DNA from 4 places in the Staphylococcus casei genome. Region 1 is predicted to be linked to each of the others. Evidence: riboswitches for the same ligand, from Rfam matches in the RefSeq annotation. Region 1 holds a riboswitch; each other region holds the start of a gene.

The links. Region 1 has a riboswitch for thiamine pyrophosphate ahead of QMO72_RS08435 (3-oxoacyl-ACP reductase). Riboswitches for the same ligand answer to the same signal wherever they lie in the genome.
Region 2: another riboswitch for thiamine pyrophosphate. It lies ahead of tenA (thiaminase II); the one in region 1 lies ahead of QMO72_RS08435 (3-oxoacyl-ACP reductase).
Region 3: another riboswitch for thiamine pyrophosphate. It lies ahead of QMO72_RS09240 (ECF transporter S component); the one in region 1 lies ahead of QMO72_RS08435 (3-oxoacyl-ACP reductase).
Region 4: another riboswitch for thiamine pyrophosphate. It lies ahead of thiC (phosphomethylpyrimidine synthase ThiC); the one in region 1 lies ahead of QMO72_RS08435 (3-oxoacyl-ACP reductase).

Annotation. Positions count from the first base shown of each region.
Region 1 covers NZ_CP125718.1:1,743,726-1,751,708, reverse strand. The annotation lists gene ftsY (signal recognition particle-docking protein FtsY) at 1-1,106, shown strand, start outside; gene QMO72_RS08450 (putative DNA-binding protein) at 1,093-1,425, shown strand; gene ffh (signal recognition particle protein) at 1,451-2,818, shown strand; gene QMO72_RS08440 (LLM class flavin-dependent oxidoreductase) at 2,929-4,236, opposite strand; gene QMO72_RS08435 (3-oxoacyl-ACP reductase) at 4,264-5,016, opposite strand; TPP riboswitch at 5,132-5,230, opposite strand; gene rpsP (30S ribosomal protein S16) at 5,553-5,819, shown strand; gene rimM (ribosome maturation factor RimM) at 6,089-6,595, shown strand; gene trmD (tRNA (guanosine(37)-N1)-methyltransferase TrmD) at 6,595-7,332, shown strand; gene rplS (50S ribosomal protein L19) at 7,434-7,784, shown strand; gene QMO72_RS08410 (YfhO family protein) at 7,963-7,983, opposite strand, start outside.
Region 2 covers NZ_CP125718.1:896,407-904,389, reverse strand. The annotation lists gene thiE (thiamine phosphate synthase) at 1-417, opposite strand, end outside; gene thiM (hydroxyethylthiazole kinase) at 421-1,212, opposite strand; gene thiD (bifunctional hydroxymethylpyrimidine kinase/phosphomethylpyrimidine kinase) at 1,202-2,023, opposite strand; gene tenA (thiaminase II) at 2,016-2,705, opposite strand; TPP riboswitch at 2,785-2,883, opposite strand; gene QMO72_RS04170 (transglycosylase family protein) at 3,028-3,696, opposite strand; gene QMO72_RS04165 (single-stranded DNA-binding protein) at 4,173-4,592, opposite strand; gene QMO72_RS04160 (YwpF-like family protein) at 4,782-5,225, shown strand; gene fabZ (3-hydroxyacyl-ACP dehydratase FabZ) at 5,284-5,721, opposite strand; gene murA (UDP-N-acetylglucosamine 1-carboxyvinyltransferase) at 5,779-7,044, opposite strand; gene QMO72_RS04145 (DUF1146 family protein) at 7,146-7,379, opposite strand; gene QMO72_RS04140 (F0F1 ATP synthase subunit epsilon) at 7,608-7,983, opposite strand, start outside.
Region 3 covers NZ_CP125718.1:1,910,278-1,918,260, reverse strand. The annotation lists gene purH (bifunctional phosphoribosylaminoimidazolecarboxamide formyltransferase/IMP cyclohydrolase) at 1-1,311, shown strand, start outside; gene purD (phosphoribosylamine--glycine ligase) at 1,334-2,572, shown strand; gene QMO72_RS09250 (energy-coupling factor transporter transmembrane component T family protein) at 2,641-3,447, opposite strand; gene QMO72_RS09245 (ABC transporter ATP-binding protein) at 3,440-4,858, opposite strand; gene QMO72_RS09240 (ECF transporter S component) at 4,871-5,446, opposite strand; TPP riboswitch at 5,533-5,634, opposite strand; gene graF (glycopeptide resistance-associated protein GraF) at 5,853-5,987, opposite strand; gene auxA (lipoteichoic acid stability factor AuxA) at 6,253-7,554, shown strand; gene QMO72_RS09225 (class I SAM-dependent rRNA methyltransferase) at 7,932-7,983, shown strand, end outside.
Region 4 covers NZ_CP125718.1:472,156-480,138, forward strand. The annotation lists gene QMO72_RS02055 (helix-turn-helix domain-containing protein) at 1-1,772, opposite strand, end outside; gene QMO72_RS02060 (hypothetical protein) at 2,500-2,763, opposite strand; gene QMO72_RS02065 (haloacid dehalogenase type II) at 2,959-3,633, shown strand; gene QMO72_RS02070 (phosphatase PAP2 family protein) at 4,043-4,942, shown strand; TPP riboswitch at 5,148-5,251, shown strand; gene thiC (phosphomethylpyrimidine synthase ThiC) at 5,349-7,085, shown strand; gene QMO72_RS02080 (GNAT family N-acetyltransferase) at 7,256-7,753, opposite strand; gene srtA (class A sortase SrtA) at 7,966-7,983, shown strand, end outside.

The sequences.
Region 1 (7,983 bases):
ATAAAACCTCAAAAAAACCTAAAAAATTAAAAGAAGCAGATTTTGATGAAGATGGCTTGATTTCAATTGAAGACTTTGAAGAAATCGAAGCGCAACAACTCGGAGCAAAATTTAAAGCTGGTTTAGAAAAATCACGTGAAAATTTCCAAGAGCAATTAAATAACTTGATTGCACGTTATCGTAAAGTAGACGAAGATTTCTTTGAAGCTTTAGAAGAAATGCTTATTACTGCCGATGTTGGATTTAACACCGTCATGCAACTTGTAGAAGAATTACGTGAAGAAGCACAACGTCGCAATATTTCTGAAACTGAAGATTTACGTGAAGTCATTGTGGAAAAAATTGTTGAAATCTATCATCAAGACGAGGAAAATTCTGAAGTAATGGATTTGGAAGATGGTCGTCTGAATGTGATCCTTATGGTGGGTGTAAATGGTGTAGGTAAGACAACTACGATTGGTAAATTAGCACATCGTTATAAATCTGAAGGCAAAAAAGTTATGCTTGCAGCTGGTGATACATTTAGAGCTGGTGCGATAGAGCAACTTAAAGTGTGGGGAGAGCGCGTTGGTGTCGAAGTGATGAGCCAAAGTGAAGGGTCAGATCCTGCGGCAGTGATGTACGATGCTATTAATGCAGCTAAAAGTAAAGAAGTAGATATTTTAATTTGTGATACTGCGGGACGTTTACAAAACAAATCTAATTTGATGAATGAATTAGAAAAAGTAAAACGTGTAATTGGGCGTGCTGTACCAGAAGCACCTCACGAAGTATTACTTTGCTTAGATGCTACTACTGGTCAAAATGCATTATCACAAGCAAAATCATTTAAAGAAGTGACAAATGTTACAGGTATAGTCTTAGCAAAACTAGATGGTACTGCTAAAGGTGGTATTGTATTAGCGATACGTAATGAACTACATATACCTGTTAAATACGTTGGCTTAGGTGAAAAATTAGATGACTTACAACCATTCAATCCTGAAAGTTATGTATACGGACTATTTGCTGATATGATTGAACAAAATGTTGATGAAGCTGACGAAATAGCAGCACCAAAGTCCGAAGATGATGACTTAGAAGGTAATTCCAATGAGTCAAAATGATTTAATTAAAACAATTCGAATGAATTATCTATTTGATTTTTATCAATCTTTGTTAACTGATAAGCAGCGTAATTATTTAGAACTATTTTATTTACAAGATTATTCTTTAAGTGAAATCGCTGATACTTTTGATGTGAGTCGTCAAGCAGTTTATGATAATATAAGAAGAACTGGCGACTTAGTAGAAGATTATGAAGAAAAATTGGGATTATATAAAAACTTTGAACAAAGGCAAGATATATACGGGAAAATGAAAGAACATATGAATGATCCAGAAAAAATAAAACAATACATTCAATCACTTGAAGATTTAGAATAGATGATTAAAAAGGAGGGTATTTGATATGGCATTTGAAGGATTATCCGATCGTTTACAAGGAACGATGCAAAAAATTCGAGGCAAAGGTAAAGTTACGGAAGCAGATATTAAATTAATGATGCGTGAAGTAAGATTGGCATTATTAGAAGCCGATGTGAACTTTAAAGTCGTAAAAGAATTTGTCAAAACTGTATCAGATAGAGCTTTAGGTTCAGATGTAATGAAATCATTAACACCTGGACAACAAGTAATCAAAATAGTGCAAGAAGAACTTACTCAACTTATGGGTGGAGAAAATGCTACGATTACTATGGCTAACAAACCGCCAACTGTTGTAATGATGGTCGGCTTACAAGGTGCAGGTAAGACAACGACAGCAGGTAAATTAGCACTGCTTATGCGTAAGAAGTATAATAAAAAACCAATGCTTGTAGCGGCAGATATCTATCGTCCAGCAGCTATTGATCAGTTACAAACTGTAGGTAAACAAATCGACATTCCTGTATATAGTGAAGGCGACCAAGTGAAACCACAACAAATTGTAGAAAATGCAATAAAGCATGCTAAAGAGGAACACTTAGACTTTGTGATTATTGATACAGCTGGGCGTTTGCATGTGGATGAAGCATTAATGGAAGAATTGAGTGATGTTAAAGAAATCACTAAACCAGATGAAATTATGCTAGTTGTCGATGCAATGACAGGTCAAGATGCAGTTAATGTAGCCCAATCATTTGATGATCAACTTGAAGTTTCAGGTGTGACACTTACAAAATTAGACGGCGATACTCGTGGTGGTGCAGCATTATCAATACGTTCAGTAACGCAAAAACCAATTAAGTTTGTGGGTATGAGTGAAAAGCTTGATGGTTTAGAACCGTTCCATCCTGAACGTATGGCATCTCGTATCTTAGGAATGGGAGATGTATTAAGCTTAATTGAGAAAGCACAACAAGATGTAGATCAAGATAAAGCTAAAGATTTAGAGAAGAAAATGCGCACATCTTCATTTACGTTGGATGATTTCTTGGATCAATTAGACCAAGTTAAAAGTCTTGGACCATTAGATGATATTATGAAAATGGTGCCTGGTATGAATAAAATGAAAGGCTTAGATAATTTGAATATGGACGATAAACAAATTGATCATATTAAAGCCATCATACAATCAATGACGCCAACCGAAAGAAATAATCCAGATGCATTGAATGTATCTCGAAAAAAACGTATCGCTAAAGGTTCAGGTCGTTCTGTACAAGAAGTGAACAGATTAATGAAACAATTTAACGAAATGAAAAAAATGATGAAACAATTTTCTGGTGGGGGCAAAGGTAAAAAAGGTAAACGTAAACAAATGGAAAATATGCTAAATGGCATGAACTTACCATTTTAGTTATTCGTTTGCTATAAATGAGTTGCTAGCTAGAAAATCAAATAAAAAAAGGGTGGTTTCCTAAAAATGGAAACTACCCTTTTTTATTGAATATGATATGTAATGATATATTACATTAGGCCAAGATGTTCGCGGAAAGTTGTACCATCGTAGGAGGATCTAAATAAATCTCTTTTTTGCATCTCAGGAATAATCAGATTTACAAAATCTTCCAAACTATTTGGAAGTACAGGGGGCATCAAATTAAAACCATCAGCCACGCCACAATCCATCCACAGTTCCATAGTGTCTACAATGTCTTTGGGTGTGCCAATTAAAGTTAAATGTCCACCACCAGCGCTAAGATAACCTAGCAGTTCTCTTAACGTAGGATTCTTGTCTTGGATGATTTCAAGTACGGTCTCATAACGACCTACAGGGCCTGTAAACGATTCAACCGGAGGTAATGGTGGGACAGGTTTATCTAATTCCCAGTTATGGCAATCTTGTTGTATGAAAAAGCTCAATTGCTTTAATGCAGTTTCAACTGGTAGCGCTTCGTCTAATTTTTGTTTTTTTGCATATGCTGCTTCATATGTCTCACCTACATATGTAACTAAACCAGGGAAGACCTTAATATGTTGCCTGTTTGGATCTTCACTCAGTAACTGTTCGTCTAGTTTTTGGCGAAAGGCCTTTGCTTGTTTTAAATTCCATGCAACAGCATAAACAGCATCAGCATATTTGGCAGCTAGTGCTATACCTTGGCTCGATGCACCCGCTTGCATTGCTACTGGTTTGCCTTGAGGGCTACGAGGTGTAGTAGATGGACCTTTTACATTAAAGTACTTTCCTTCGTGATTGAAAGGATGTATATGTGATGAATGAATTAAATGATTGTCTTTACGGTTATGTGAAAAATCATTAGGGTCCCAAGAGCTAAATAGCTTATTCATTAGTTGAGCAAATTCATGAGCTTTTGCATATCTTTCCTTGCGAGGTGGAAGTGCTGGCATATTATGATTAAAAGCTTCTAAATCAGTCATTGAAGTGACAAGGTTCCAACCTACACGGCCTTGAGTAACATGGTCTAAACTTAAGAGTTGACGAGATGCTGTAAAAGGATTAGAAAATGTACTGGAAATGGTGGCTACTAAGCCAATGTGATGAGTTACTTGGGAAATTGCAGTTAAACTTACTATAGGGTCGAACCAAAATGCTGGCATATCGCTTTGAGACTTTGCTGGGAATGAATGATTGTCTGCAAAGAACACAGCATCAAATAAGCCTTGCTCAGATATTTGTGCTAGCTCTTGATAATAGGATATATCTCCTACACGTTCAACGCTTGAATCAGGCATTAACCAAGCAGCTTGGTGATGACCACAAGCATATATTAATATACCAATATTGAGATGTTTCTTAGAATCTATAGTCATTACGAGATGCCTCCAAATTTCAAATTATTAATTCATCGTTAAACCGCCATCAATGGTATAGTTCTGTCCTGTTATACCTTTTGCTTGATCAGATACTAAATAGGCCACCATATTGGCAACATCTTGTAGAGCAGTAACTTTTTTCAAAGGTGTTGTCTGTGCAATCAGATCAAATACTTCGGCAGTTGTGGCAGCACTGGCATCTGTGGTTTTTAATAAGCCGCCTGATACAACATTAGCTGTAATGCCAAACTGACCTAATTCTGCTGCAATGTTACGTGTTAACCCGATAAGGCCAGCTTTTGCTGTTGTATATTCATGATAAGGTACCACAGGATTTTGATATAAATTAGTACCAATAGAAATAATGGCACCAGATTGTCTTTCTAAAAATTGAGGTAATACACTTTGAGTGACGTTAAATGCTGATTTTAAAGTGCCATTGAGTTGTTGCTGATAATCATCCCAAGATAAGTCTTTGAAAGATTTTTGCTGCGTAGGATCAAACTTGAACCCAACTAATGCATTATTAACTACCGCATCGATATGACCAAAACGTTCTGTAGCTTGTACTATTAATTTGTCGACATCGTTTCTATTTGTAACGTCAGCTTGAATAGCTATCGCCTGATGTTCGCCAAGCTCAGTTACTAGTTGCTCAGCCAGTACTTTATTTTGAAAATAATTAATAATAACGTTATATCCTTGTTGAGATAATGTTTTAACAATAACTGCACCTAAACCTCTACTACTGCCAGTTACTAGTACTGTTTTATTCATATAAATCACTCCTATTCAGATGTTTACTAAATAAAAAAACACAACCTTCACTATAGAAAGTTGTGTATGAAAAAATAACAGTATATTAATAGTAGAAGCGTTGTCTCTAAAAAATACGAAATCATTCACACTTTCCTCCGCTAGATTTAGCTAGATCAGGTTCAAAGGGTTTGAGTAGAACTCATCTCAGTTTAAAACACCCCTAGTGCTATTATTATTTAATTTATCTTCAATGTATATTTTATATATTCAGATGTCAAGTGGTGCTCTTGAAGACACACAGGAAAGTGATGCGTTAGATGGAAGCTAGGAGAAAGACCATAATGATGTTATAAGTAAATTACATTTCACTTGGATTGTTTATCGTATGCACTTTAGTAAAATGACATAAAAGCTTTCATATTGCTGTTTAATAAGGGCTTGACGATAATTTTTGAAAAAGGTCAAGAAGAAACTCTTTACAAATGTAGGAAGTACTGTTATTATTATCTCTTGTAGAAAATAAAAATTATGAACATACAAAGGAGAGAAAATAAATGGCAGTTAAATTACGTTTAACACGTTTAGGTTCTAAAAGAAATCCATTCTATCGTATCGTAGCAGCAGATGCTCGTGCGCCACGTGATGGTCGTAACATCCAACAAATCGGTACTTATAACCCTAACAGTGTGAATGCACCAGAAGTTAAAATCGACGAAGAATTAGCACTTAAATGGTTAAAAGATGGAGCTAAACCTACAGATACTGTACACAATATCTTATCAAAAGAAGGTATCTTGAAGAAATTCGACGACCAAAAATAAGCTTAAACTTATGTCACAAATATATCATTTGTAAGAGTACCGACTCAGGTGCTCTTTTTTTAAATGCTAAAAATGATGCATTTAATATTAGAAATGGTATTGAAAGCAAGGCACACACTTAATCGCTTGTTCTTGTCTTAAATTTATAATTTCCAACGTTGATTGATAACTAAGATGGATTTATCCATGTTATAATGAGTAGCGTAAAAAATAAAACATACATAAAAATTAGGGACACCTAGGATATATATTTTATCGGAGGAACATATATGAAAGTTGAAGTAGGAAAAATCGTTAATACACATGGCGTCAAAGGTGAAATTAAAATTAAATCAGATTCTGACTTTACAGAAACGCGTTTTCAACCTGGTGAAGTCGTGCAAATTGAACGTGAAGGAAAAGAACCGCTTGAATTTAAAATTGCTTCGTATCGTATGCATAAAGGGTTACATATGCTCACTTTTGAAGGCATTAATAATATCAATGATATTGAATATTTAAAAGGTGAAACGATAGTGCAAGAACGTGATCATGAGGAAATTGAATTGGGTGAGCATGAGTATTTTTATTCAGATATTATTGGGTGTACAGTCTTTGACGATGAGGATACGCCGATTGGTCGGGTAACAGAAATATTTGAAACCGGTGCAAATGATGTATGGGTTGTCAAAGGTGATAAGGAATATCTTATTCCCTATATTGCAGATGTCGTCAAAGATATTGATGTTGAAGGTAGAAGTATAAAAATCACACCTATGGAAGGGTTATTAGATTAATGAAAATTGATTATTTAACACTTTTTCCAGAGATGTTTGATGGTGTGCTAAATCATTCTATTTTAAAACGTGCTCAAGAAAAAGGAATGTTAGACGTTAATACAGTGAACTTTAGACATTTTGCTGAGAATAAACATAACCAAGTAGATGATTATCCATTTGGTGGAGGACAAGGGATGGTATTGAAGCCGGAGCCTATATTCAATGCTATGGATAGCATTGAACAAACAGAGGACACACGCGTCATCTTAATGTGTCCTCAAGGACGACCGTTTAATCAACAAATCGCACAAGAGTTGAGCGAATCAGAGCATTTGGTATTTATTTGTGGACATTATGAGGGTTACGATGAAAGAATAAGAGAACATCTGGTTACTGATGAAATATCAATGGGAGATTATGTACTCACAGGTGGTGAGTTACCGGCAATGGTCATGACAGATGCTGTAGTTAGACTATTACCGGGCGTTTTAGGTAATCAGCAATCCCATGAAGATGACTCATTTCAAGATGGACTACTAGAGTTTCCTCAGTATACACGTCCACGTAGTTATAAAGATATGGGTGTACCTGATGTATTGCTATCTGGTAATCATGCACACATCGAAACATGGCGTCACGAACAAAAAATCTTACGCACATTTGAAAAACGTCCTGATCTATTAGAATCTTATACCTTAACCGATAAGGATAAAGATATAATAGAAAGATATAAAAATCAATTGAAAAAAGACTGACAGTGTGCTAATATATTTTAAGTGTGCGACACACGAAAATCACTATGGTCCGCTGCTATATTTTGTCAAGGCAAGAACATAGGTTGAAGGAGAGAAAAATAATGAGCAATCACAAATTAATTGAAGCAGTAACTCAATCGCAATTACGCACAGATATACCTTCATTCCGTCCAGGTGACACTTTAAGAGTTCACGTACGTATTATTGAAGGTACTCGCGAACGTATCCAAGTATTCGAAGGTGTAGTTATCAAACGCCGTGGTGGAGGTATCTCAGAAACTTTCACTGTACGTAAGATTTCTTCAGGTGTTGGTGTGGAACGTACATTCCCATTACACACTCCAAAAATCGAAACGATCGAAGTTAAACGTCGCGGTAAAGTCCGTCGTGCTAAATTATACTACCTACGTGAATTACGTGGTAAAGCTGCTAGAATTAAAGAAATTCGTTAATCAGCATAATAAGCATGAAAAAACGGTTCCTAATTTAGGAACCGTTTTTTTTGTGCATATATTTCGTTCGAATTCATATGATATAAGCTCACGCTGTTAAAAAATAAGTATCAGTGTATCTAGTAAAATGACGATTTAACTAGATACACTATATGGAAGTCGTTTATATGAATATTTATCATATGTTTGAATATGATTT
Region 2 (7,983 bases), 850 kb from region 1:
CGTGGCATACATTGGACCTACACCAATGTAATCAACGTATGTTAAATCAGAACGATTATATTCTTCAATATCACTCACACTAAGTCCGATTATTTTGTCATTAAATTGTTTAGCAAATGTACTTACATCCAGATCATCCTGCCCTACATGTATTCCATCAGCATTAATTTCTTCAGCTAGCGCTACATCATCATTAACTATAAATGGAACTTGATAACGATGACACAACGCACATAACTGTCTCGCCAATTTGACTTTCGCTTGTCCTTTTAGTGCTGTCGTCCCTTTTTCTCTAAATTGAAACATTGTAATACCAGCCTCTAGTGCTTTAGTCAATATCTCTTTAATAGAACTATTTTCAGGTACATCTTGAGTACCGCAAATGAAGTAGACTTTTAAGTACTGTTTGTTAAACATGTATTACACCTCTTGTATACGACGATAAGCTAAATAATCATCGAATGAAATATGATAAAGTGCATTAAGTAATTCAATCATAAAAGTGCCAGGGCCTTTATGATGAGCCACTGCTTCTGCTTGTTCAGCAGCGATATTATATAGTGCTACTGCTTCTACTATCGCTTCTCTTGCTTGATCTTTTTGAGAGGGTAAGAAACTAGCTAACACGCCGCCTAATAAACAGCCAGCCCCCGTGACTTTAGTAAGCATTGGAGAACCATTTGTAATTTTTATAATTTGGTTATCTTGTATAATGACATCTTCTTTACCCGTAACGACTATGGCTGTTTTTAAATGCTCATGTGCCATTTTCGCAATTTCAACAGAATTTAATGTCACATCACCATCTGTCCCTTTCATAGTTGTATCATTGTTTACTAAGGTTAAAATTTCAGATGCATTACCTTTAATTATCGCAATATCGACTTCTTGTAAAAAACGATGACAAAATGCTTTGCGATATTGTGAAGCGCCTACTGCAACTGGGTCGAAAACCACGGGAGTACCCACTTTATTCGCAGTCTTTGCAATAGTCATAATGTCTGCTTCTTTCGCTTTTGTGAGTGTGCCGATATTTATTAATAATGCATGCGCTGCATTTAACATATCGGTAGCCTCTTCTGGTGCTTCACTCATTGCAGGACTCGCACCTAAACTTAATAAACCATTTGCAGTAAAATTTTTAACTACATCATTAGTATAGCAAATCACTAACGGCTGATTAGCTCTTAGTATTTCTAAATTATTCGTCATCTAAACCGACCTCTTTCATATACGCAAAATGGTTTACTGGCCCTCTTCCTTGACCAATTTCAGGAGTATATTTAATACTTAATGAGATAAATTGTTTAGCTTTGTTTACAGCATCATACACCGATTTACCTTTAGCTAACTCAGCAGTAATCACTGCTGAAAATGTGCAACCAGTACCATGCGTATGTTGTGTTTCATAACGCGGTGACTCAAACGTGAATACATCTTCTTTGGTAAATAAATAATCTTTTGCTGTATCAAGGTTTTCTGAATGACCACCTTTAATGACCACACCTTTACTACCAATATCGTTAATAAATATATTCCCAGCCTTATAAATTGAAGCTTCATCCGTTATCTTCAATCCTGTAATCTCTTCAGCTTCCGGTAAGTTTGGCGTAGCAACTTTTGCATAAGGTAATAAAATATTTTGTAAGTCTGATTTGGCATCATCATCCATTAAAGCATCACCACTTTTAGCTAACATCACTGGATCTATTACATATGGAATGTCAGGATATTTTTTTAAATATAATTGAATTAATTCCATCATTTCTTTAGATGCAATCATACCCGTTTTTAAAGCTTGAGGTAATTCATCATCATATACGCTTTCAAGTTGTTCAGACAACCAGCTTGTTTCCAGATTGTGAATGTGTTGGACACCTTTTGTATTTTGGGCCACAATACTTGTAATCGCTGCCATACCGTAGACACCACAAGCATGAAATGACTTTAAGTCTGCCATTACGCCAGCACCTCCAGTTGGATCTGTTCCAGCGATAGTTAATGCAATTTTAGGTTTATTCATTATTATCTCCTCCATAAGACCAAACTTCTTCAGTAACTGACATATTAAAGAAATTACGTTCATGTACTGTACTCTGTAAAAAACAGTCTTTAATCGCATGTTTTTCTTGATTAGTACAATTTTGAGTTAACTTATCCATTAAATTATCAAAAACATGTACAAGTTCATCCATTTCTGTACTGTAAAAGACAAACCATTCTTTCAATAATGCATCGTTATTAAGCAATTCATCTTGCAAAGCTTGTTTAGCAATGACTTGATAGACATACGGACAAGGTGCCATTGCTGCAATTGTATATGCCGCATTTTCTTTTGCATAAGCATTAAAATACATATGTTTTATATAATGATCACCACTTGGCGGCCATACTTTCTCTTTTACAATTTCATTATAAGGCTCGTTAACAAAATCAGCTAATATTTCATGTGCTTCTACTTCCCCATCTACAATAAACTGAATTTGTTCCACTAAAAATTGGACATCTTCCAATTCCTGCATTTTTGGTATAAGTAACGCATAAATATTTGCAAATTCTTTTAAATATGAGGCATCTGCCCTTAGGTAATACTTAATTACAGCTTTAGATAAATTACCTTTTAGCATACCCTGGATGAACGGATCTTTATAAATAGCTTCTATGATTGGTTGTGACGCTTGTTTTAACTCACTTGAAAATAACACTGTTAGTCCTCCTGATAATAAAAAAACTACAAACCCAAGTAGGGATGTAGTTAATCGATAGGAAAATTAAGTAATTAAACTATGAATTAAACTACTTTCCTACGTTGGTATTAACCAAATCAGGTTGTAAGGGTCTGAATAAATTCATCTCAGCACAAAGGCTCCCCTAGTAGTAATTTTATAAATTTTATATTTATTTAAACATAACAAAATGTATTAAATAATGCAAAAAAATGCGTTTCATACAAAAAAGCATCTCTATCGCTATAATAGAGATGCTTGCTTTAATATTAAAACATTGATTCAAAGATACTACTTGAAATTATGCAGTAACCCATTGTGATGCACCAGCTGAGTTGTATAAATCTACTGCTGCTTGGTCTTGTACTGATTCTGGTGCTTCAGTTGGTGATACACCTTTATATTCTGCAGGTGCTACTGAATCCCATGTACTTTGTAAGAATTGGTATTTACCTGCTGCACCTGATGAAGGGTTTACAGCTTTAAGGTCGCCACCTGATTCACGTTGAGCGATTTGTTGTAAATGAGCGTTAACATTTACTGATGATCCTTCAGAAGCTTCATTTGATGATTCACTTGAAGTTTGAGCTGAAGTTGACTCTTGTTGTGGTTGTTGCGTTTGTTCAGTTTGTGGTGCCGCTTCTTGTTGTGGTTGTTCTGTTTGTTGAGCTTGTTCACTGTTATCTGCAGATTGTTCTACTGAACCATTAACATCTCCACCATAGCTCCAGCTAAAGTTTTGACCGTCTGATTCAAAGTGATAATCAACACCATTTAAATTAAAATTATAGTTATATGAACCTTCTTGAACAGGAGATTCATTTAATTGACTTGAATTTGATTGCGCTAGTTGTGCTAACTGCGCTTTATCGATACCTTGTTCTGAAGCATCTGCTGTATTTCCTGCTGATGCTGCTCCTGTAACTCCTAGACCTACTGCTAATGTTGATGCAATAATTGTTTTTTTCATTTCCAAAAAGTCCTCCTATAAGGTAATTAGTTTTATGATTAATTTGCTAGTTACAACTATAACATTCAAAAATATGTAGTAGGTTACAGAGACATAAAAAAAACAAGAGTTTTTTTACATGAAAATTACATGGTAAATGTGTATATTTTTATCAAACTTATAATTTAAACTTCATCATAATGCCATTTAAATACTAAATTAGCGCATCACATCGTGTAATAAATTTGTAATTTATCAGATTATTCAGTCTAATAATGTTGCTTTTTCAGTATGCTTAGCATTTTTACAACTATATTTTCACTTTTTCCTCAAGCAACATCAATAGAGTTACCAAGGAAGTGTTGCATTCAATAAAATAGCTATCTCTCTTATTTGTATTTTAAGAGAGATAGCCAGAAAGAAGTATAATTGATAGTAGGATTTGATGTATATTAATTTGGATGGATTATATTTGGGATAGTTATAATGTGGGAGTATTATACAGTTTCATATATATCGGTTTCTTGTACAGTTATTTCATCTAATGACTCATGGTTGGGTTCTAGTTGGAATGGCTCAAATACCGCTTCTGTTTCAACTTTTGATTGTGGAGACATAAATTTGATAGTTTCAATATAAATTTCTGATACAAAGTGCGTCTGTCCTTCTTTTGTAAATTTACGTGATTGCATTTGTCCTGTAATACCTACCAGTGAACCTTGATTAATATATTTTTCAATATTACTGGCTATCTTTCCAAATGCTTTACAGTATAAATAGTCACAAATTGTATTTTGATGCTTATCTTTATAGTTTCTAGTAACTGCTACACAAAATGTAGCTAATTTACTGCCCTCCTTTTCAAATATTTTTGGAGCTTTCGTAAGTCGTCCTACAACGACGATATTATTTATCATGTGTCACCTCCTTCATATTCTAATCATATTTAATTTTGATTTTAGAGTCAAAATACACTTTCAACTTTTTCAAAAGTAAAATCTCACAGTTTTCTACAATTATTTCCTTTCTGTTTTAAAACTACGTTATAATGATTATATAAATAAAGGAATTGTAGAATTTAAATTTACTAATTGGATGTGAAGACGATGAAAACATTTAAAGCCGTTCGATTTCAAATCGTATCAGAAAGTGGTGGAGTGACTGAATACGAATTAGATGATGGGGTCATTATAAATAAAGAAAATAGTGGCACTGGCTGGTTACTTGAAATCGTCATTTCAGACTTCCATTATGAAACTATGAAGCAATACATGGAAGATGAGACTTTACTTGATATACGTGTAGTTATTACACGTCCAGCGAATGATCCAGCGCTCTTTGATGCAACAATAAAAAATATTAGTCGCCTTGAACATTCAATTTCTGTAGTTTTTGAATGTCATATTTATACGCTTAGACAAGTATATGCTGAAAGTTTATTAGAACAGTTGATAGACGAAGGCCTAACTGGAGAAGACTTAAAAAAATCATTTAATCGAATGATGCAATCTAAACCAAGGCTCAAGGATGAAAGAGTTGAAAGAAATTAACATAAAAAAGCCTTAAAGATTTGTTAATACTATCAAATCTTTAAGGCTTTTTTATTTATTATTTATCTTGCAACGCAAACGTTAGCTCACAGCTACAAGCAAGTTGACCATCTACAGTAGCTTTCGCATTACCTTTACCGATAGGTCCTCTCATCTTAGTAATCTCAACTTCTAATACTAATGTATCTCCAGGCGTTACCTGTCTCTTGAATCTACATTTATCGATGCCTGCAAACAAAGCAAGTTTCCCTTTATTGGCTTCATCATTTAACATAGCTACTGCACCAGTTTGTGCCAAAGCTTCAGTAATGAGAACACCAGGCATTACTGCATATTCAGGGAAGTGACCTTGGAAAAATGGTTCATTACCAGATACCTGTTTAATTGCTACACAGCGTTTACCTTCTTCATATTCAACGACTCTATCTATTAATAGAAATGGCTGTCTATGTGGTATGATTTCTTTTATTTGGTTATAGTCAAAAATTGTTTCCATTTTTGCTTCCTCCAACTCTTTATTCTATGATGCTTATAATTAAATACTAACATAGTATTAGTCTTGAGTACGTTTAATATCTGCACCTAAAGCTTTTAATTTGCCATGTAAGTCCACATAGCCTCTGTCTAAATGTATAAGTTCAGTTACTTGAGTCGTTCCATCGGCTACTAGACCAGCTAATATTAATGCCGCAGCTGCACGTAAATCTGTTGCTTTGACTTGAGCACCTTGAAGTTCACTTTTTCCTTCTATCTTAGCACTTCTGCCTTCTACTGTTATTTGGGCATTCATACGTTGGAATTCAGCAACGTGCATGAATCTATTTTCAAATACCGTTTCAGTTACAACTTTGTGACCATCTGCTGTTAATAATAATGCCATCATTTGAGATTGCATATCTGTTGGGAACCCAGGATGTGGCAATGTTTTAATATCTACCGGTTTTAGTGGACCATCTACACTAACTCGAATCGAGTCACCTTGATATTCTAAATTAACGCCCATCTCTTCTAGTTTATAAACTAAGCTTGTCATATGCTCTTTAATCGCACCGTGTACAACGATGTCTCCACGTGTGATAGCACCAGCAATAAGTAATGTACCTGCTTCAATTCTGTCAGGAATAATTGAATGTTCAACACCATGTAACTTTTCAACACCATGAATTGTAATAGTATCCGTACCTGCACCTACTACATTACCACCCATTTCATTGATATAATTCGCTAAATCAACAATTTCAGGCTCACGTGCTACATTTTCTAAGACTGTTTTACCTTCAGCTAAAGAAGCAGCCATTATAATATTTTGTGTAGCTCCTACGCTTGGAAAATCTAAATGAATTGTTGTTCCTTTCAAGCCATCTTTGGTGCTAGCATAAATAAAACCGCCGTCCATATGGATGTCTGCACCTAGCTCTTCAAACCCTTTAATATGTTGTTCGATAGGTCTTGAACCAATAGCACAGCCACCTGGAAGTGCTACTTTTGCATGGCCAAGACGAGCTAGAAGTGGCCCCATAACTAAAATACTTGCTCTCATTTTACTCACGTATTCATATGGTGCTTCTTCATTTAATTGCTTTGTAGCGTCAACAGTTACTGATTCTTCTTCTTTATTATAAGAAACATCGGCGTTTAACGTCGATATCACATTGTTTATCGTTTCGACATCACTTAGTGCCGGTACATTCTTAAGTTTACTCACACCTTCAGATGCTAAAAGTGAAGCAGTTAGTACGGGTAAAACAGCATTCTTTGCGCCTGACACCTTAACTTCGCCTGTTAATCTATTTCCACCATTAATTTCTATCTTATCCATCTTAAATCCTCCACTTAACTACTTTTAAAATTACGTTTTTTAATTTCTTGTTACTTCCAAATCATTATATCTATAATCTCAAAAAAGATACAGTAATTGAATTATTGCGCCAAATATTTTATTTGAGTTGAAAATTGTAATAAATCAACAATAAAGTTGCTAACAGCTGTTCCTAATAAAATCGCTAAAAATATCATACATATTTGTACTTGCAGAGGATATCCCTTTTTAAAAAATTGATCTAATCTCACAGCATTAAGTGCCCAATAAGCAAGACAAATACAAATAACATGCAATATGAGATGAACAATTGAAAATTGTCCCATATATTCCATAAGTCCTGCACCTCGCTATTCACTAATTATTTATTTTACATGAAATATGAGCCAAAAGATACTGAAGCCCCAAATTATATGGCATGCTCTATTATACTTTATTATAAGATATTTTTCCCATTATCCTGTGCTTTATTCATCAATTACTAAAAAATAATATTTTAAATTATTAAGATGAGACATAAAAAAATTGAAGTTCCTATTTTAAGGAACTTCAATTTTGTAAGTCTATTGTAAGTTAGCAACACGAATACGGTTATTTGCACGTTCTAATGCACGTTTGGCTCTATTAATGTCACTATCATCTTCATCATTATTCAAATGAGATTCTGCTCTAGTTTTAGCCAATTTTGCTCTAGCCACATCTATTTCTTCAGCAGGTTCTGCAGTTTGTACAATAATGGATAACTTATCTTGTCTAACCTCAACAAAACCTTCACTCACTGCAATATATTCTGAACCGCCGTCAAAATTAATTTTGGCATAGCCAATTTCAAGCGCTGCAACTGTAGGAATATGTCCATACATGACACCAATGTCTCCAGCAGTAGTTTGTAATACTGCAAGATTAACATCATCTCGGTCGTAAACAGAACCATTAGGA
Region 3 (7,983 bases), 170 kb from region 1:
ATTATGGATGGTCGAGTTAAGACATTACATCCATCAGTACATGGTGGTATTTTGGCTGATCGTGATAAGCCTGAACATTTAGAACAATTAAAAGAACAACATATTGATTTAATAGACATCGTTGTGGTTAATTTATATCCATTTAAAGAAACGGTTGCTAATCCAGAAGTAACACAAGATGACGCAATTGAGAACATTGATATTGGTGGTCCAACGATGCTTCGTGCTGCTGCTAAAAACTTTAAACATGTAACAACTGTCGTTCATCCTGCAGATTACAATGAAGTTATTGATAAATTAGAAAATGATACTTTAGACGAAGCTTATCGTAAATCACTTATGGTTAAAGTATTTGATCATACAAATCAATATGATGCAGCTATTGTAGAATTTTTCAAAGATAATAAAGAAAGTCTACGTTATGGTGAAAATCCACAGCAATCTGCACATTTTGTTCGTACTTCTAATGCTACACATACACTTGCTGGCGCTAAACAATTACATGGTAAACAATTAAGTTATAACAATATTAAGGATGCCGATGCAGCTTTATCACTTGTTAAACAATTTGAACAGCCTGCCGCAGTAGCTGTAAAACATATGAACCCTTGTGGTGTTGGAGTTGCAAACACAATTGAAGCAGCATACCAATATGCATTTGAAGCAGATAGCCAATCTATTTTTGGCGGTATAGTTGCTTTGAATCGTACTGTAGACACTGAATTAGCAGAATCATTACATGAAATTTTCTTAGAAGTAGTTATTGCACCTAAATTTACACAGGCAGCTTTAGATGTATTAAGTAAAAAGAAAAATATTAGATTATTGGAAATTGATATGACAATTGATAACAGTGAACAAGAAGTTGTTTCTGTATCAGGTGGGTATTTAGTTCAAGATAAAGATAATGTAGTATTAAAACGTGAAGATATGAATATAGTAACAGAAGTGGAACCAACTGAAGCGCAGTGGGATGCTATGTTACTTGGTTGGAAAGTGGTTGCATCTGTTAAAAGTAATGCAGTCATTTTAAGTAATGCGAAACAGACGGTTGGAATTGGTGCTGGTCAAATGAATCGTGTAGGTTCTGCGCAGATCGCAATTGACCGTGCATTAGAAATTAATGAAGATGTTGTAATGGTATCAGATGGATTTTTCCCAATGGGTGATACAGTTGAATTAGCGGCTAAATCTGGCATTAAAGCGATTATTCAACCAGGTGGTTCAATTAAAGACCAAGAGTCTATTGATATGGCTAACAAATATGGTGTGGCTATGGTAACTACTGGCGTTCGTCATTTTAAACATTAAGGAAATCGGAGGCAATTATTATATGAAGGTACTAGTAATTGGTGCAGGTGGTAGGGAACACGTCTTAGCACATAAGCTAAAGCAATCACCACTTGTTACAAAAATATTTGCAATTCCAGGTAATGATGCCATGACAGAAGTTGCACAAGTTCATACTCATATAGCAGAAACAGATCATGAGCAAATTGTGACCTTTGCAAAAGAAAATGACATTGAATGGGTAGTTATTGGTCCTGAACAACCATTAACAGAAGGTTTAGCAGATAAACTCCAAGAAGAAGATGTTAAGGTGTTTGGACCTAATAAGGCTGCTGCCCAAATTGAAGGTTCTAAATTATTTGCTAAGCAATTAATGGAAAAGTATGAAATTCCTACTGCAGAATATAAAGAAATTACAAATAAACAGCATGCATTGGCTTACATTGAATCATGTGAATATCCAGTTGTTTTAAAAAAAGATGGATTAGCAGCAGGCAAGGGCGTTATTATAGCGACAACATATGATGAAGCTGTTGCCGGTGTAGAAGAATTGTATCCTGAAGAGCAAGGAGTTGTAGTATTCGAACAATTTCTTGAAGGTGAAGAATTCTCATTGATGACCTTTGTAAATGGCGATTATGCAGTACCATTTGATTGTATTGCACAAGATCATAAGCGCGCATATGATAATGATTTAGGACCAAATACAGGTGGAATGGGTGCATATTGCCCAGTACCACATATAGATGAAACGATTTTACAACGTACTAATGATGAAATTGCACAACCAATAGCAAAAGCGATGCTTGCGGAAGGCTATTCATTCTTCGGAGTATTATATATTGGTGCTATTATAACTGCTGAAGGGCCGAAAGTGATTGAGTTTAATGCACGTTTTGGTGATCCAGAAGCACAAGTACTGTTAACTCGAATGGAAAGCGATTTAATGCAACATATTATCGATTTAGAAGCAAAACAACCTATCTCATTCCAATGGAAAGCGCAATCAGTAGTCGGTGTCATGTTAGCTTCAAAAGGATATCCTGCTCACTATGAAAAAGGGAAGGTTGTTTCAGGTTTTAATCTTGATGGTAACTATTTCGTAAGTGGCTTGAAAAAAGTAGAAGACACTTATGTAACATCAGGCGGACGTGTCATTTTAGCACTAGGTGAAGGATCAGATATTGCTAGTGCTAAAGCTAAAGCTTATGAAGCAGTAGAGCAAATTAAAAGTGATGCCTTGTTTTATCGTAAAGATATCAGCGATAAAGCGATTCGTTAAAGTATATAGATGCGTAAACTAAAAGCAGATGACATTGCCGTCATCTGCTTTTTTTATTGATATGATTTTTAATAAATACTTGTCAGGCGTACATCTTCAATACCTGTTATAGGTATGAAGTGTGCTAATAAATAAGTGAGAAGTATGATAGCACCGACAGCTACTATGAGTATAATATCTTTATATGAGAAAGAAGTATTATAATAGTAGGTTCTAGGTCCATCTTTGAATCCTTTTTTTTCCATAGCAACCGACAGTTGATGTGCTTTTCTAATATTTTGGCTTAGTAACGGAATAACGATATGTTTAATACGTTTAAAACCTGTATAGTTTGATTTATCAATCATTTGATAACGCATTTTTAATGAGCGTCTAAGTTGGACTAAGGATGTAAACATCAATGGAACCATTCTTATAGCCGCCATAAAAGCATAAGCTATCTTCGGTTTAACTTTCAAATGCTGCATGAGACTGTAAAAAATCATCACGATTTGAGAAGTAAAAGCAATTAAAATACCAAAAAATGATACAGTTGACGTACGCATAGCTAAATGTAAGCCTCGATATAAACTTTCCGTAGTGATCTTTATAAAGCCTAATTGGAAAATCATGTGTGTCCCGGAACCATAAAAAATCATGAATAATGCTGATATCAAACTAAATATAACAGTAAAAAACACAAAGGCTAAGGTTATTTTGAGTTTCAAACCATTAAAAAGTAATAAAAAGACGAGCATGAACAATGTTAAATAAATCATATAATCAAATTGATGAATAAAAATAACAAAGACAAATAATAGTACTGCAATTATAAGTTTCGTGATGATATTAACATCATCTATAAAAGAATAGTGCTTTTTCCACATTTCAAACATGAGTACCACCCTTTAATTCATATAATTGATGTTGATCCACATGTAGTCTATGGGTTGGATACCTAGAAATAAGCTCTGAGTCATGCGTTACCATAATAATAGTTTGTCCATGTTGGATGCATTTTTGAAATAACTTAATAAGGTTAAACGTATTATGACTGTCTAGCCCGAAAGTTGGTTCATCTAATAAAATAAACTTAGAAGATGAGCTCAATGCAATAGCCACACTTAACCTTCGTTTTTGTCCCATTGATAATTCATATGGATGTTGTGATTGTACATTTTCTAAATTTAACGTTTTGAGCATTTCTACAGTCTCTTGCATAGCATCGTTTTTAGAAATAGAATGTTTTTTATATTGAATGAAAATTTCTTCGAAAACAGAATGTGTTATAAATTGTAATTCTGGATTTTGATACACTAAATACATGTGTTTTGCTGCATCTTTGATTTTAGACAAAGTGTGATCATTAATATACATTTTTCCTTCATATTTAATTAGTTGCATCATCGATTCTAATAATGTAGTTTTACCGCTGCCGTTTGGTCCAGTAATAGTAATCCAATCACCAGTGTTGATGATGTGTTCTGAAATACGTAAAAGTTTACGTTTACCTCTTTTGACTGTAACTTGTTTGAATTTAAAGTTACTATTTGTTGGTAACATCGCCGTATTTGGACATGAAGAGGGTTTAGGGGCGTATTGCCAAGCATTTGGATGCCATACGCCATATTCTGTTAATAGGTGCTCATAGTCGCTTAGCATCTTTGTTGGAGATTCGTCCGCTATGATTTCCCCGTTGTAATTAAACAAAAGCACACGATCTATATGTTGCCATATATGTTCCACTTTATGTTCTACAATGAGTACAGTTTGATCTTCCCACAAGGCCTTGATTTTTTGCCATAAATCAGCAGTTGCTTCTACATCTAACATAGCTGTGGGTTCATCTAAAAATAAAGTGTCTGCTTGTTGCAAAAGCGTTTCTGCAATTGCAAGTTTTTGTTTCATACCACCACTTAATTGGTTAATGTATTGATCTTTATCTACATTAAGTCCTACTGCTGTAAGTGCTGCTTTAATTTTTTCGTCCATATTATCACGAGGGACATTTAAATTTTCTAATACAAAAGCTAATTCTTCATAAACTTTAGGCATACAAAATTGACTGTCCGGATCTTGAAAAATAACGCCGCAGTTATGGTTAATGTGTAATTCATCATATTTCATTGGCAAATCAATAAGATTAGGCACAATACCACTTAAGACATTCAATAACGTACTTTTTCCAGAACCAGAAGGTCCTAAAAGTAATACTTTTTCTTTATCATTTATATTGATACTTAAATTATCAAATATTTTATGCTGTGCATTTGGATATTTTAGACGTAAATTTTTTGTTACTATCAACGAAATTGCTCCTTATAAGTTGTCGTAATCGCTTTGACTTGCTGGTCTAAACAATTTAGTTACACCAGTTTGATCCAAGGCTTTTACGATATAATAAGATAAAAGTCCAGCAACAACGATGCCACTTATAAGTCTAAACCCGATGTATAATGCGAGGTTCCATCCAGCAATTTCTGAAAGATAACCATAAGCGAAGTCAATCGGTAATGTAGCTACTGCAGCTAAAAGTCCAGCTAACATGGCAACCATAACAGTACGAGATTTATATTTAAAAATTGCAAATATAATTTCACAGGCTAAACCTTGTAATAAGGCATAAATTATAGTAGCTATATCAAAACGGCCCATTATTATAGTTTCGCCAGCCCCTGCAGCAAATTCAGCTAAAATAGCAATACCAGCTTTAGGGATAATAAGATAAGCAACGACAGCTGCCATAAACCATGCGCCATACGTCAATTCTTCAAAATGTAGTCCGGTAATTTGTACAGCTTTATAGACGAAATTCCAAATGTTGTATATCACTGCGAAAACAACTGCAATTAATACAGTTACGAGTATTTCAGAAAGCTTTAAACCTTTTGTCATGATCGTTTCCTCCTATATAAAAAACGCACAACCTTCTAGAAAGTTGCGCGTTTAAATAGTGGCATAGGGATACCAATCAAAGAAAAAGGTATCGCAATACACTTTCCTACGCTAGTTTAATCTAGATCAGGTTCAAAGGGTTTGAGGGTATACCTCATCTCAGTCACTAAACACCCCTAGTGCGAATATTATATTTAAATTTAACTATAATGTATGATTTTTCGCCAGTTCTGTCAAGGTCTCAATTTAATAATGGGGAATAATAAGCTGGTTAATCAATAGAGGAAGCGAGTTTATAAAGAGCATATAGAAAGTAGCGAAGTATATTGCTAAACTAAGGTAGGGAAGCGTATTAAAAAAGTAAGCCGAAGTAGTTTGGCTTACTCAAAGTGAATCGTCTATTGTCTTAATCCAATGTGTCTTGGATATTTTTTTTAGTTTCTTCCTCACCATCATTTGATGATGATTGTTGATCTTTTAATTTATCTTCAGCCGCTTTAGCTTTTTCAGCTGCTTGTTTATTTAATTCTTCTTTACTCATAAGTACAACACTCCTTAATTTTTAAGTAGAATATATTGATTGTATACCACGGAATTGAATCATTAAACAAAAACAAAGAAATGAATAACTATAAATTGTATATAGCCCATGCGTTTTTATACTTTTTATGAAATAATTGTTTAATAGTATAAATTATGTGGAATTTTGACTATACAACTATTTTATATCATACTATAGACTTATTTATTAGATTATTAAAGACAAGAACAAAATGTTCATATATAATAACTTTGAGGTGAATGGTATGTCTTTTTTTAAGAAACACGCTGAGATACTGTATAGTTATATTATAGGCATCGTTTCGCTTTTCACAAGTCTCATCATTTTAATTAATTTACCTTTAATTCACAAGTTAAATGGTAAAGGTAAGATTGAATTACATATTCATAATGTGTGGGATTTTATAAACGCGTTTTTCAGTGAAATTATTAGGGTGATGAGTAATTATATAGGGAACTTTCCTGTAGTAAGCGCAATCTTGATTCTTTTGTTTGGTGTTGCGTTAATACTTATTGGCTTCACGCTATTTAGAACAACGAGATATGACTATGATATTTCAATTTTCTTTTTAGTTATTGGTATTCTGTTCTTCATTATAACGCTTATACTCATGACACAAGTTTATAGCTTTTTTGCTGTTATTTTTGTGATACCTTTTGCGGTGCATATAGGTTACATTGTTTATAAAGATGAATTAAATACGGACCATAGAAAATATCATTATTTATGGATTATTTTCACTTATGGCATAAGTTATTTATTAACACAAATTGTGTTATATGGAAGAATAGATAGTGATCAAATTGTACCAATTGATATTCTAAGTGTTAACACGTTTTTCATAATTATGTGGTTACTTGGACAAATGTCAATTTGGAACTTCTTATTCCTAAGAAGATCATTACCATTAACGAAACAAGAACTCGGCGAAGAAGAACCGGAATTATCTAGAACGAGTAAAGGTGCAGTAACTACTCAAACAAAAGAATATTGGAAAGATTTACAAGACAAAACAACAGAATTTACACGTAAAACACGTAGAAGTGTAGATATTCAAAAAGCTAGGGATAAAAAGGATAAATTCATTAAAAAATGGAAAGACATTATTGATATTCAAGAAGATGATGTACCAAATTGGATGAAGAAACCTAAATGGCTTAAATCTGCATATGTAGAATTATGCTGTGGAGCAATTCTCTTATTCTTTACATTGATTGAATTTAATAATAGAAACGCATTATTTGTTTCTGGTGATTGGGAAATTTCTCAAACACAATATGTTATTGAGTGGATTACTTTATTCTTGTTAATGATTATTATAATAATTTATATTTTAACGACATTAACAAACTATTTAAAAGGTAGATTTTATTATCTGCAATTATTTATGGTAAGTTTTTTATTCTTTAAATTAGTTACAGAATTTGTAAACATCATGGTTCATGGATTATTATTATCAACATTTATTACACCAATACTTTTTATGATGTTGATAGCAATTATAGTAGGATTCATCATAAAATTACGTGAACCAGCAGAATATTAATTGATTAAAATAGTGTAGTTTGACTTAACCTATCTTCCAAATTGGTTGGAAGATAGGTTTTATTTTTTGTTTTTTTATAAAGAGGCGTAATTAATATAAAGATGTAAAAGTATTCATGCTAAGCATCACATTTGAATTGCTGATTTTAGAAAATAAATTAAACATGTAAATTTAAAATTTTATATTATGTTAGGGTGGAAAATGTTTAAATAGTACAATAAGGAATATAATTTAATAAAGTAAGGTTATTTTAACAGCAAATCAAAAATTAAGATTTGACTTGTGTAAATATTAATGGTGTTACAAAGCAGCTGAGATGATAAGATGAGTAAGTGAAAAATAAAAATAATTAATAGAAGAAAGGCTGACATAATTTTATGAAAACTGCCACATTAAATAAAGGTAAAGAAACAAAGTATTTAAATCAAT
Region 4 (7,983 bases), 1.3 Mb from region 1:
CTTACCATACCACAGGAATGTAACATGACATGTTGATTGATAAATGGTTGTAATAAATTATAAATATGTACAATTGGCATTGTACTTTGATGACTTCCAATAAGCATGAGTCTATCCTTATCATTTGAATAATAAGGATAGCCCAGACCACCAATTTTTTGATTTAAATCAATTAGTAAATGTAGTAAAAGTATGTGACTTTCGCAATTAAAATTATTGAAGTAGCGTCTTAATGCGTGATGCGTAATATTATTGAAAATTAATTTTTTTGAATAGGCGTGAGTCATGCGATTAATAAATAGTATGATTGTTTCTCTTAAATTGTATTCATCGTTATTTTGTTTTGATTTTTGTTTTAATTGTGTTCCTAGTTCAATAAAATCAAGATTAATATAATAATAATCAATATCGAAAGCAGTGATGGTTGTAATCATGTCACTTAAAGTTAATTTAGTGAGGATGATATCGTCTACACAAATGCCTAATTTTAAATTAGAATATTGTTTTTGTAGACGTTTAACTAAGTACTTCGTCTTATTGGTATTATGAGATGTAAGTTCAAATAGCAGGGACATACTATTTAAACATTGTACATAAGATAATGATGCATTAAATGCTTGTAATATATAATAGTTGAACGATTGGAATGAAGACAAATTAGTGATTTTAAATGTTAAATGGCAATGTTTGCGTGTTAGAAATTCAATTGTATTAAATAGTTTTTGCATTGCTAGGTTATTTATAAAATCAAAGTCTGTGTTTTTAATGAGTAAGATTATTTTTGAAAATTGTGAATAGATTATACTTTCTATATTATTTCTCTTGAAATTTAATAAATCGTACATGTTTTCTAACTCAATGACGATATAAGGGTCTTCAAAATAATGGTTATATTTAATGTGAGTTAAATCTATATCGTTAACAGCTTTATTATGAGAAGTCGTATGTTTATAAAATTCAGAGATATGTTTGGACAAAACTATATGATCAGTTATAGGCTGATAAGGAATATCAAACTCTCCGCATCTAAAGAGATAGATATATCGCTTAGGTGGCATATTAACATAGTATTTAAAATGCTTTGTATATGTGCTAACATTTTTAAAACTATATTTAGCCGCAACATCATAAATATTTTTATTGTCTTGTGCTAAGTCATACAAAGATAAAGCTATTTTTAAGGAAGTAGTATAATATTTAAAATTTATATTCAATACTTTTGTAAATAGAATAGAAATATAAGATTGAGATATATAAAACGCCTTAGAAATTTGTTGGGTCGTGAGTGTTCCAAAGATATTTTTATGTATATATTGAATGATTTTATTTAATAAAGGATGTTTTGTATGTAGTTCAGGCAAATATATATCCTGCAAAGGCACCTTCGCTTCCTTTATTAAATAATCTATTATTTTAGAAATATAGGAAGTGAGATGCGCTTCTTTAGAAAAATCTTTGTGTAATTCTTGTAAAATAATATTTTTAAATTGATCTATATGTTTAATATGGTTAAAGTCAAAATAAGCATTGACTAGGTAAGTATCTCTTGTCATAAATAAAGGTAACGGTATTTTTATTTCAATCAGATTATGAACATCTAACAATTGATATAAGTCTGCATTATTAATGATTATGCCGTCCTCTATGGTAACAACAGTCCCATTTAAAAATAATTTGCAGGGATCTCCTAACGGTATTAATATTATGGTTTCATTTATACATCGTGCTAATTCAGTTGAGTAATGGTTTCTTATAGAGATAGAACTAATCACAAATATCACCTTTGACCTCAAATGGTACTATTATTAATAAGTAATAAAACTATTTTACAACTGTAAGCCCTTAAAAATGAATGGATATTGACAAAGAGTAATAAAGACATATTTAGAATTAATAATTAGGAGTTGGAAAGATAATTTTTAACTTATTAAAGAGAGCGTAGTAAAAAAAATATAGTTTTGATTAATAAATTTACTCAAAGTGAGTTAAAGGAATAGTTGTAAGAGAAAGTATTCGGTTAAATATATGAAAAATAGTTTTCATATGGAAAGAACATTTAAATTTATGAGTGGCTAATGGTTATATTGTGTTACGAAGTATAACTTGAGAGTGGGTAGTTTAAAAAATTACATAAATGAATAAACGTACGAATATTGAAAGAGATCTAAAATCACTGCCTGAAAGCGATTTTAGATCTCTTTTTTTCAAATAAGCTTGTGTATAAGCTTGAATTTGATAAGAATGCGGTTTTATATCATGTATTTTAATGGGTGCATAAAGTTTAATTCTGGGAATGGAATATAACTATGATGATAGATGGCACATTGATAGAATCGATATAAAACACAAAAGCATTCTCTAAGAATATTATATAACCTGCATTGTAATGTTAAAATATAATTTTTATTTAAATTATAATTCATACAACTTAAAGTAGGTTATAAAGAACTGCAAAAAGTTGTGAATATCTCTAAATGATAAAATTAATTTTTAAAAGTGCTATCTTTTTTTTATATAAAGGTCTAGAGATTTATAAACGACAAGTACGAATGAAATGATTAAAAATAAAGTGAATAAACCGTTGAATAAAGTGTTGTTAAAAATTTTAAAAATAGTAATTGAACTTAAAGTTTCTAAAAATACAGAACCGGTTGTTTTCACTTCAAAAATATCAAATACAAATAGTGTTAAAGTAATCAATAACATATAAAAGAACGCGATGAAAAAGAGATTGAATAAATCATGTGTAAATAATTTTCTCATAACAACCAGCCTCCTCTCTTACTTTTCTATATCCGATTTTAAGAATATTAATGTTGAAATTTGTAAATTTACAAAAAATTTACAAAGTGCTTCATAAAAAAATGCTGAAAATATAGTGGAACCTGTTTTAAATTATTGTGAAAGTGTATAAGAGTAAGTAAGTTTGATTTTTTATTTGTAAGAGGGAGGGTTAATATGTATAAAGCTATAATCTTTGATGTATATGGCACAATTTTTGATATATCGTCTCTAAAAAATAATATGCCGGATTTTGATGATGATTTAGCGACCTCTATTGCAAAATTATGGAGAGAGACGCAAATGAGGCACATGTTTTTAAGGCAAGCAATGCAACGTTACATTTCATTTGATGAATTGACTAAAGAGACATTACGTTACGCTTTAGATGTTCATGAAATTCAATATAATCGCGATGATGTTAATAGATTATTTGAAGCATATTTAGATTTAACCTATTTTAATGAAATCCCTAGAGCATTATCAGATATAAAAACAAAGAATATAGATGTGGGTGTGCTTTCAAATGGTAGCGATAATATGCTCATGCCGTTAGTTGATAATTCAAAAATAGCTGAATATATCGATACCGTGATTAGTGTGGATGAAATTAAGCAATATAAACCGAGTCCTGCCAGCTATGCACTCGTTTTAGAATATTATAAATTAAAGCGTGAGGATATTTTATTCGTATCATCGAACACATGGGATGTTACAGGTGCGGCTAATTTTGGATTTAATACGGTCTGGGTAAACCGAAAAAATGAAGTGTTTGATGAAAATGGACAGCAACCTACGATTACGGTGAACAATCTTAATGAAATGGTAAAGTGGTTGGAAATGAATAAATAATGCTAAAAGAATATTTATATTATAGTGCATAGTAAACAAAGTAAAACGACAGATCTCATATTATAGAGGTCTGTCGTTTTATGTCTGACTGAGTATAACTCAGCATATGAAGAACTTTTTATGAAAATAATTTTCGCTACTCATTTAATATATCACTTTATAGGAGATTTGTGACCTTACAGTACTGTCACATTAACTAAAAATGAGTAAAATGCATAATGATGAAATTCAGGCTTAAATTGCTGATATTACTACATTAATAAATACGAATAACGATAAAGTAGTATATAATATTTAAATTTTAAACATATTTGTTCGTATTAAGGGTAATGATGAGTTGGAAAATAATTTTAATTCAAATAAATAAAAATATTTTTAAAGTTTTAGTTATTTGAAGTCTGGAGGATATATGGTTATTTCGAAAAGATTAGCGACAATCATTCTAGTCATACTTAGTATCATTTTACTATTGGCTTTATGTATTGACTTACCTGTTTCACAATGCTTTATGAATCAGAATTCTGTATTTGGAACAATATTTCAAGATTTAGGGTTATTTCCGCCTACATTAATATTAATTATTTCAATGATTATTTTAAATTTTTATACATTTTCAAGATTACATAGCAAGTTAGCTAAATATATCATTCTAATGATGACATTTATTTATACGTTAATAAAAACAAATTCACTTCTGTCAGAAACAGTGCAATATGTCGCGTCAAGTTTAGATAATATTAATAAGCATAAACCGATAGGTGTGGCTAGTAATGAAGGTGATGCAGGAAGTGCATTATCTATAGGTTCAGGGTACTTAATTACATTTATTATTTTGCTTATTATCATAATAGTTGTCTATCAATTTTGGTTAAAACGTATAGATCAAAATGAAATAGAAAGGTTGTTTAAAGTAGCACTAGTTAGTTTTTTTGTATTACTTGTTGGATTAGAAACTATTGATAGTTTAAAAGAATTATGGGGACGTGCAAGACCATATGAAATTGGCAATCATGGAGCGCATTTTACAAATTGGTTAACAGTAAATGGTAATACTGGACATAGTTCTTTTCCTTCAGGACATACGACTGATGCGGCATATTTTATGTTTATTGCCTTTTATTTTAAAAAGTTAAAATCCCAAAAAATGGTATTTAATATTGGATTGGCGTATACAATTATTATGTGTCTCAGTCGTTTACGTATTGGTGCACATTTTTTAGGGGACGTTACGATGTCATTTATGTTAATTTTTATGTTAATGATTGCAGCAGATTATATGATTAATAAGTTGAATACGTACAAAATGTAATACTTGAAATTAATATATTCAAAATAAGTTTAAGCTAGAGGATATTGAAGTACTATATATCTTCTGGCTTTTTTACATGGTTTAGCGTACTGATAAATTAGAAAGTGAAAAAATATGATAAATTCTCGAAAAAGAATATGAATATTTTTTATAAATTTATTTGTAATTAAAAATGATTAGTGTTAAGTTTAAAACAGAATTTAATATCAATTGCTAGGGGTGCTTTTCAATAGCTGAAAGAGACGTTAGTCTCAACCCTTTGAACCTGATCTGGTTAATACCAGCGTAGGGAAGCATAACAAAGCAGTTTCAAAATGTAATTTGATGCTGTTTGTTGTTTAACTTCACTATATATGCGATTTCTGACCAGGTCTCCTAGCAATAATACATGCTAAGGAGTTTTTTTATGGAACAAGATAAAATTGAATTAAAGAAACAATTTCCATCTAGTCAACGATTATGGATTAGCGGTGAAGAACGAGATATTCAAGTGCCTTTTAGATCAATAGAACTATCACCGACTGTCACAGAGCAAGGCACAACGCCTAATGAATCAGTAGTTGTTTATGATACTGCTGGACCTTATCATGATCATGATTATGAAGTGAATGTTCAAAAAGGTATACCACAATTAAGAGGCAAGTGGATTGAAGAACGTGACGATACGAAATTTTATGAAGGACGCAAAGTCGTTTCATTGGATAATGGTTTTAAAAAAGATAACCATAAAAAATTCGTAGAAACACCTTTTAAATATAAACCACGTAAAGCAAAACCTGGAAAAAATGTGACACAAATGCATTATGCCAGACAAGGTATCATTACAAAAGAAATGAAATTTATTGCAACAAGAGAAGATGTATCAGCTGAGTATGTACGTTCTGAAATTGCACGTGGACGTGCGATTATTCCTAATAATATCAATCATCCAGAATCAGAGCCAATGATTATCGGGAAAAACTTTCAAGTGAAAATTAATGCTAATATCGGGAATTCAGCAGTGAGTTCTTCGATAGAAGCAGAAATAGAAAAATTAGTATGGTCAATTCACTGGGGTGCTGACACAATTATGGATCTCTCAACTGGTAAAAATATTCACGCAACACGTGAGTTTTTATTGCGTAATTCTCCAGTTCCAGTTGGGACAGTTCCAATCTATCAAGCATTAGAAAAAGTAGATGGTAACGCACAAGATCTTACTTGGGAAATTTATAGAGATACGTTAATTGAACAAGCTGAACAAGGTGTAGACTATTTTACGATTCATGCAGGCGTATTATTAAGATATGTACCAACTACAGTGAGTCGTTTAACCGGTATTGTTTCACGAGGTGGTTCAATTATGGCGCAATGGTGTTTAGCGCATCATGAAGAAAGTTTCTTATATACGCATTTTAGCGAAATTTGTGAAATTTTAAGAGAATATAATATTGCAGTGTCTTTAGGCGATGGTTTACGACCTGGATCAATTTATGATGCAAATGACGAAAGCCAAATCTTGGAATTAAAAACATTAGGAGAACTTACAGCTATTGCATGGAAGTATGATGTTCAAGTGATGGTTGAAGGCCCTGGTCATGTGCCAATGCATAAAATCAAAGAAAATCAGGAGCTTGAGGATTTTTATTGTCAAGAAGCACCATTTTATACTTTAGGACCGCTTACAACAGATATTGCCCCAGCTTATGATCATATTACTTCTGCGATAGGAGCCGCACAAATTGCGAGTTATGGCACTGCGATGTTGTGTTATGTTACACCTAAAGAACATCTAGGGTTGCCTAACAAAGATGATGTAAGAGAAGGGGTAGTCACATACAAGATAGCGGCACATGCAGCTGATTTAGCAAAAGGTATGAAAGGTGCCCAAAAAAGAGACGATGAGATTAGTAGGGCACGTTTTGAATTTAGATGGTATGACCAATTCAACCTTTCTTTAGATCCGGATAAAGCGAGATCATTTCACGATGAGACGTTACCGGCAGAATCTGCAAAAGTTGCGCATTTTTGTAGTATGTGTGGGCCGAAATTCTGTTCAATGCGTATCTCTCATGACTTACGAAAAAACCCTGAATTGAAGGCAGAAGGATTGAAACAAAAATCAGAAGAATTTGTGTCTGAAGGTAGTAAAATATACCATTAAATATAGAGTCACAGCATATAATGTTTAATTTCAGACTGCCAACAAGGTTTCGACTTTGTGGCAGTTTTTTTGTATGCTTTCTTCAATCATTATCTGAAATTTTGAGTTAATCTGTGTCACTATCTTTAAATACAATATTTGTGCAATAAAAGTCACCTTAAATGAGCGATTTAATCGTTGTTACTTAAGTCGAGTTGATAGAAAGCTAAGTCTAACCATTTATCAAATTTATAGCCTACATTATGAATTGTGCCTGAATGGGTGAATTTAAACTTTTTATGTAGGTAGATACTATAATCATTCGTTGCATCAATACCAGCTACTAATGTTTTATATCCATTATCACGTGCAGTTTGAATAATTTCAGCAAGTAATAGAGAAGCAATACCTTTACCTCTATGGTGCTTATTTACATAAATAGAATGTTCAATAGAATATTGATAGGCTGGCCAATCACGAAAAGACCCATAAGTTGCAAATGCGATTGCTTCCCCTTGTTCTTCATATACGAGTACAGGTTCATGATTATTTGCCTTTTTTTCAAACCATTCTTCACGTGCTTCAATAGTTTGTGGATTGTAGGTATATACTGCAGTGGTATTTAAGATTGCATCATTATAGATATCTAATATATTTGGTAAATCTGTTTTAGTAGCATGACGTATCATAAGCAGCGCATCCTTTTTAGATTATTTTAGGTAATGTAATTACAATTATTTCTATTTATTTATATTTAACACTTATTTTGATTAAGGTGCAATTTATTGTAATAAAATTCACGAAAATATCACGATAAGGTATGATAAATATAAATATATATGATAAAGTATTGTGCTATACTTAAAATGATAAATGTAAGTGTAAAGGGAGGTATTAGAGCATGAAAAAATGGGGCAAC